2 regions of the Peribacillus sp. TE19612 genome follow, and region 2 is predicted to be linked to the other one. Evidence: predicted binding sites of a transcription regulator. Region 2 holds the regulator's gene; the other holds the start of a gene.

Region 1 (3,429 bases), on a different contig from region 2:
CCCGTCTAATTGGATCGAATCCAGATAAAATGACAGCTTCAGGAGTATCATCAATAATAAGGTCAATACCTGTTAGCGTTTCTAACGTCCGGATATTTCGTCCTTCACGTCCGATTATCCGTCCTTTCATTTCATCGTTTGGAAGATTTACTACAGAAACGGTGGTCTCTGCAACATGATCAGCCGCACAACGCTGAATGGCAAGAGAAAGGACTTCTTTTGCTTTTTTATCAGCTTCTTCTTTGGCACGGGTATCACTTTCTTTAATCATAAGCGCTACATCGTGAGCAAGCTCGTTTTCCATTCGGTCTATAATGATTGCTTTAGCCTCTTCACGAGTTAAACCGGAAACACGTTCAAGCTCTGTTTGCTGCTTACGAACCATCTCTTCCACTTTGCTTTCCATCTCTTCAATATGCTGTTGTCTTTGGTTTAGAGAATCATCTTTTTTCTCCAAAAGGCTCTCACGTTTGTCTAACGTTTCATCCTTACGGTCCAGATTCTCTTCTCTTTGCAATAACCGATTTTCTTGTTTTTGTAATTCGTTCCTTCTTTCACGGGCTTCCCGATCCGAATCGGCACGAACTTTATGAATTTCATCTTTTGCTTCCAACAAGGCTTCTTTCTTAAGTGCTTCCGCTTCACGTTTTGCATCCTCAAGGATGTGTTCTGCAGAGCCCTTTGCCCCTGCTATTCTACTCTCAAATTTTGATTTGTGAATAAAATAACCAACAACTGCACCGACGATTAGGCCAAGCAAAGTGAAGATGATTGTCATGGGTTCCATCGTTTCACCTCCCCTTGCTATGAACTTTTTACATAAAATGTTGAACTGTCGGCAAGTACATTGCACATAAATTCAATATACAGCACTTAATTTTCAAAATTTTAGTTTGAAAAATTGTAAAATATACATATTAATTGTATAGTTGAGAATTTTTATTGTCAAGCGTTTGTCCCTTATGTATCAATGATTATTCAAGTTTTCTTAATATCAACCATCATAATGTACAGCATTCATTATGGAAGAAGTCTGTAAATCTGATTACAATGCCATTTAATCCGCTGAAAATTTCGCATTTTTCTTAAAATATACAGAAAAGGCCTAAGCGAATAAGCTTAGGCCTTTTCCAAATATCATTAATCAAGCAATTCAAAATGCTCTTCTGTTTCATTTTCTTCTGGTGGTAATTCATGCTCTCCATCAAGATTATAGTGATCTCTGATTTTCTGAGAAATTTCCTGAGCGATATCCTGATTTTCTTTCAGGAACAGCTTCGCATTTTCACGGCCTTGTCCGACACGCTCTTCATTGTATGAATACCATGAGCCGCTTTTAAGGACGATATCAAGGTCTGCACCCATATCGATGATTTCACCTTCCTGTGAAATCCCTTGACCATACATGATGTCAACTTCTGCTTGGCGGAATGGTGGAGCAACCTTGTTTTTTACAACTTTGATTTTCGTTTTATTACCCACGATTTCATTGCCTTGTTTTAATTGCTCCGCACGGCGCACTTCCAGACGAACAGTTGAATAGAACTTCAATGCCCGGCCTCCCGGAGTCGTTTCTGGATTCCCAAACATAACACCGATTTTTTCACGGACTTGGTTAATGAAAATGGCAATGGTATTTGATTTATTAATGGAACCAGACAGTTTTCTAAGTGCCTGAGACATCATCCGGGCTTGGAGACCCATATGGGAATCTCCCATTTCGCCTTCGATTTCAGCTTTAGGAACAAGTGCTGCCACCGAGTCAATGACAATGATATCTACCGCTCCGCTTCGAACTAACGCTTCAGCAATCTCTAAGGCTTGTTCACCCGTATCAGGCTGTGAAAGCAGTAACTCATCGATATTCACACCAAGTTTTTCTGAATATGCTGGATCTAAAGCATGCTCGGCATCAATGAATGCAGCCGTCCCGCCAGTCTTTTGTACCTCTGCAATGGCATGTAATGCTACAGTCGTTTTACCGGAGCTTTCAGGTCCATATATCTCAATGACCCGGCCTCTTGGATATCCGCCCACTCCCAACGCTACGTCCAATGCTAAAGAACCGCTTGAGATCGTTGAAATCCTACGATCAGTCTGTTCCCCAAGTTTCATAATCGAACCTTTACCAAATTGTTTCTCAATTTGTTTTAACGCCATATCTAAAGCCGCTTGACGATCACTCACTCAATTTCCTCCTCTATATTCAACTAATCGGCTGTCCGATTAAAGGTGTACTTACGTTAGCAATTATTCAAGATCAAGGTTTGTACCCTGTCTCAAAACCTATCTTTACTATATACTCTTTTTACTATTTTGCCAAGCAAAAAGTCGAACATTCATTCGTTTTTTTCTTTCGGGATATTCTTTGTAAAAAAGCGTTTTAGCTTAAGGAAATCTCCATTTCGCTTCACTTACTCCCTAAAAAAAAACATTTTCATTGAATTAACTTTTTTCTTTTTTCCCTATTTTTCAAGAAACAAACTTCTAAAACCAAATAAAAAGCAGAGCTGTAAAAAAGCTCTGCTTATGGCGTTTATAAATCCCTTAATAAGTAATGACAACCGTACTTCACACTCCGAATACGGTTTTGCGCCCTGCTTCCGGAAAGATTCAACTCCTTGAAGTGAGTGTTTCCATCCCGATAGGAAATGCCAATAAATACTGTACCTACAGGCTTGCCTTCTTGTTCGTCCGGCCCCGCAACACCCGTAAAGCTTATGCCTACATCCGCATCGAGCTTACTCCGGACATTAGAGGCCATTTCCATTGCACACTCACCGCTGACCACCCCATACTCAGATATGGTATCATCACTGACGCCGAGGACATTGGACTTCGCATCATTCGTATAGCAGACCATTCCGCCCTTAAAGACTTTACCGGCGCCCGGGATGGTTGTCAGCTGTTCTTGGAACATCCCCCCGGTCAAGCTTTCAGCTGCCGCGATTGAAAGCTTGCGGACCGTTAATTCTTTTACAAGTTCCTTTATTAGCGAAGTATTATCACTTCCATAATGGAACTTTCCGACCCGGCTAAGAATTTCTTTTTCCGTTTCTAAAATAAGTTCTTCGCATTTTTCTTTAGAAGGGCCTTTGGCGGTGATCCTTAACGTCACTTCCCCTTCGGCTGCAAGCGGAGCGATTGTCGGATTCGTTTGATTGACAAGGAGATCTTCAATCACCGTTTCCAGTTCGGCTTCACCTATACCGTAGAACCGAAGAACCTTGGAATCGATCCGTTCATGCTTTTCCAATTTATTCATGATTTTTTCATAACCATAACTTAAAAACATCGGCTCCATTTCACTTGGTGGACCAGGCAGGAGCATATATGTAATCCCAGATTTGGACAAAACCATTCCCGGGGCCATGCCATGATCGTTTGCCAACACTTCACTGCCTTCCAAGACAAGGGCCTGCTTTTTGT
Region 2 (3,429 bases):
TTAAACTAAATAGGAGAATACATACATGAATGCACTCTCTTTTTACTCCAAAATGCCAAAGAATACTCAAATGGAATGTTCCATCAGAGGAATCCAAGCATTAATGTAAATTTCGTTTTTCTTTTATATTTTTTATCTTTTGAGGAGTGACGTCATTACCCTCTGGATCCACGACTTTCACATGCTCCAACGTGTCGGACATGGATTTTCTGAATGTTTCCAAATACTCACTTCTCAATTGGGTTTGCTCTTTCGCTTCAACTTCCGTCAAGCCTTCAGCCTTTGCCTTTTTAGAAAGTACATTTATACGGGCTATTTTTTCTTTTGATAACATAATTCCGCTCCTTCATAATCTGTGGATATTGTCATGGTATTAAAAAAAAAGCGAAATTACAAGTTCTATGATTTACTTTCCTTTGTATTCATTTGATGTTCGAGAAAACGCCTGTTCACAGTAGCCTTAGATACATTGTATCCAAAGCCCCTTAATGTGGCTGCGATTTCTGAGAATGTCAACCCATTGGCACGCAGTTTAATAATTTCTTCAATAGGAATCTCCATACGGTCCCTTCCAGTGGAATTCCTTTGGTTGTGAAGATTTTTTTGAGGACGGTACCCTTTTTCAACGGCTCTCATCATTCCGCGCTTTATTTTAAGATTATGTAGTTTCCTTTGATATTCTTCTACAATGCCCACTATCTGGATTACCATGGCATCCGAATCCGATAACTCCAGCTCCCCATCGTGTGAGAGCGTATAAATTTTCACATCTTCTTTAAGGATGACATGGAAAAGGGCTATTTTGGCATTCCCTCTTCCCAGTCTTGTTTCGTCCTGGATTAATAGGACTTCAGCTTCTTTGGTTTTAAATAGTTCGAGCATGTCAAAAATGCCATCCCGATTCAACTCATAACCACTTGCCTGTTCTTTTATAATGGAGACAACTTCCACATCCATCTTTTCAGCCAATTTGACTAATTCATCTTCCTGCCTTGCCAATGATGTTTCCTGTGACTCTTTTTCGGTGCTGACCCTACAATAGATTACCGCCTTCATAATACCCTACCTTTACTACTTACTGCTCACTGGCCAAATTCTGGACAAGTTCTTCCCCTTTAACCGGTATGACAATGACTTGTCCAGGTTTTATCGAATCCGCACTGACTCCATTATTCTCTTCTATCCAACCAATGAATTCTTTTTTTGTCAAATTTGTTTCTTCATATTCTTCGGCAATTCCCCATAGGGTGTCACCTTCGCTTACTTCTATAGAAAGGAAATCCTTTTTTTGATCATTGTTCAATGTACAAGAGAATAAAATTGAAAAGATGAATACTGATCCCGCTAATAGAATCGTATAAATATAATTTTTGTATAATTTTTTCATAATAATCCCTCCAAAGCGAATGTTCGTTCGTATGTTATGATCAAATTATAATACGAACGTTTGTTTCAGTCAACAACAAAATTCGAACTTATGTTTGTATAGAGATGGGGGCCATGCTATAATGTAGCAAAGAACATTGGGGAAGAGGTGCACAAATGACAAAACTATCAAAACGGCAGCAAGATATTCTTGATTTCATTAAAGAAGAGGTCCGCCAAAAAGGGTATCCGCCTTCCGTACGGGAGATTGGCGAAGCAGTGGGACTTGCATCAAGTTCAACAGTACACGGACATTTATCCCGCCTGGAAAGTAAAGGCCTTATTAGACGTGACCCAACCAAGCCAAGGGCCATTGAAATAATGAATTTGGAGGAAGCGAACAATATTCCCAAAGCCAATGTCGTGAACGTGCCGTTACTTGGAAAAGTAACAGCGGGCATGCCGATAACGGCTATTGAGAACATTGAAGAATACTTTCCGCTTCCCGAAAGCATGGTTCCACATGATGACCATGTATTCATGTTGGAAATCATGGGTGAAAGTATGATTGAAGCAGGAATTCATGATGGAGATTATGTCATCGTGAAACAACAAAGCAGTGCCAATAATGGAGATATCGTCGTGGCGATGACGGAAGATGATGAAGCCACTGTAAAACGATTCTTTAAGGAACCGGATTACATAAGGCTTCAGCCTGAGAACTCAAATATGGAACCAATTATTTTACGAGATGTTTCGATACTTGGAAAAGTAATAGGCTTATATAGACAAATACACTAAAAGCGCTTCCCGCGCTTTTTTTGTTTGTTTAATTTATGTCCGGTATTCTCTCAATATGCATTTGGAAGAGTAGATATTGAAATATTTTTTAATAGAATCTAGTTTCAGGGGAAATTAAACATCCTTTATAACGGATGAAAGTTATACCATCGCCTTTCTGGTAATATGTACTCTTTGGAAGAAAGCTCATTGAAATAAAAAAAGAGGGTTTAAAATCCCCCCTTTACAATTAATTTCACTCTTAACCTTTGGTTCACTTAAATAAGGTTAGATCGACCAAGTCATTCCACCAATATGTCCTGTTTAATTTTCTGGGCATAAGGAGCAATTTGCTTAATGAATGTTTCCTTGCTCATTAGATCTCTCATTACCAAGCATAAATCTTTATTTCCAGGGAACTCACTCCTAAATATATCCACCTAACACCCGTTGAATTAATACTTTTATAAGGGATTACGGCTGTTTCCATTGGCGGAATTACCATCTCCCTAGTTACCCGTACCATTTCGCACCTACCTCATATTTCATCCAAAAAAATACCTCCTCAACTAAGAGAAGGCATTTCGCTATTTCTCAATATAGACCGAACGAATCAGAGTCCGGGTTCTTTCAGTACCATCCACATTTTTTTCCTTAACATCTATTGTTACATTATAAACACCTGACTTAGGTACTTCTGGAAGGGTGCCAGTAAAATTTTCAGTATCCATTGCCTTAATTGAGTTTTTCCCACTAATTTCTTTACCGGTTTCATCTAGCAGATGAACCAAAAATGTTGTGCTGATTGGCCTTTTTTTATCATTCATTGGATTCTTTATTAAAAATTTTGCATCTTTTTGCTTAACTTTACCGGCCATACTTAATGTAATGGGGTTCTTTTCGTTAAATTGTGCTGTGAACAGGTAGGCGTCTTTTGGCGATTTAGTCTTCATTCGTACCTTCCAGTCACCAATTTCAAGGTTATTTCTATAGAATGATTGGATGGTTGCACCATTAAAAAAAGAAGTTTCATTTTTGGCTGAATGAACCTCTAAGGAAGGTGAATACTTTTTATTGGATGGAGAAATCAATTCAACCTCGACATCATTTGAGGCTGTATATATGCTTATATTACCTGGGGCCGCTTCATTTACATGGAAGCTTTGTTCGACCCAGACATTTTGTTTCAGGACATCACCCAGAACGGTTTGAGCGAGTGCGGTTGTAATGACATCATCTTCAACTCGTTCCTTATAATTGACATGATATGCAGGAATCCCAGCG

The links. Region 2 encodes LexA, which represses DNA repair genes until DNA is damaged. Its sites were predicted from a motif close to CGAACATATGTTCG; they were not measured.
Region 1: recA (recombinase RecA) is a predicted target of LexA. The motif match lies at 2,333-2,346, and genes of this name have one in related genera.

What each region holds. Positions count from the first base shown of each region.
Region 1 is NZ_JBWCCL010000006.1:55,651-59,079, forward strand. It holds gene rny (ribonuclease Y) at 1-787, opposite strand, end outside; gene recA (recombinase RecA) at 1,141-2,187, opposite strand; gene ACZ9AO_RS12205 (competence/damage-inducible protein A) at 2,537-3,429, opposite strand, start outside.
Region 2 is NZ_JBWCCL010000001.1:93,657-97,085, reverse strand. It holds gene ACZ9AO_RS00505 (DUF896 domain-containing protein) at 101-334, opposite strand; gene ACZ9AO_RS00500 (YneB family resolvase-like protein) at 400-1,056, opposite strand; gene yneA (cell division suppressor protein YneA) at 1,076-1,387, opposite strand; gene lexA (transcriptional repressor LexA) at 1,543-2,166, shown strand; gene ACZ9AO_RS00485 (esterase/lipase family protein) at 2,733-3,429, opposite strand, start outside.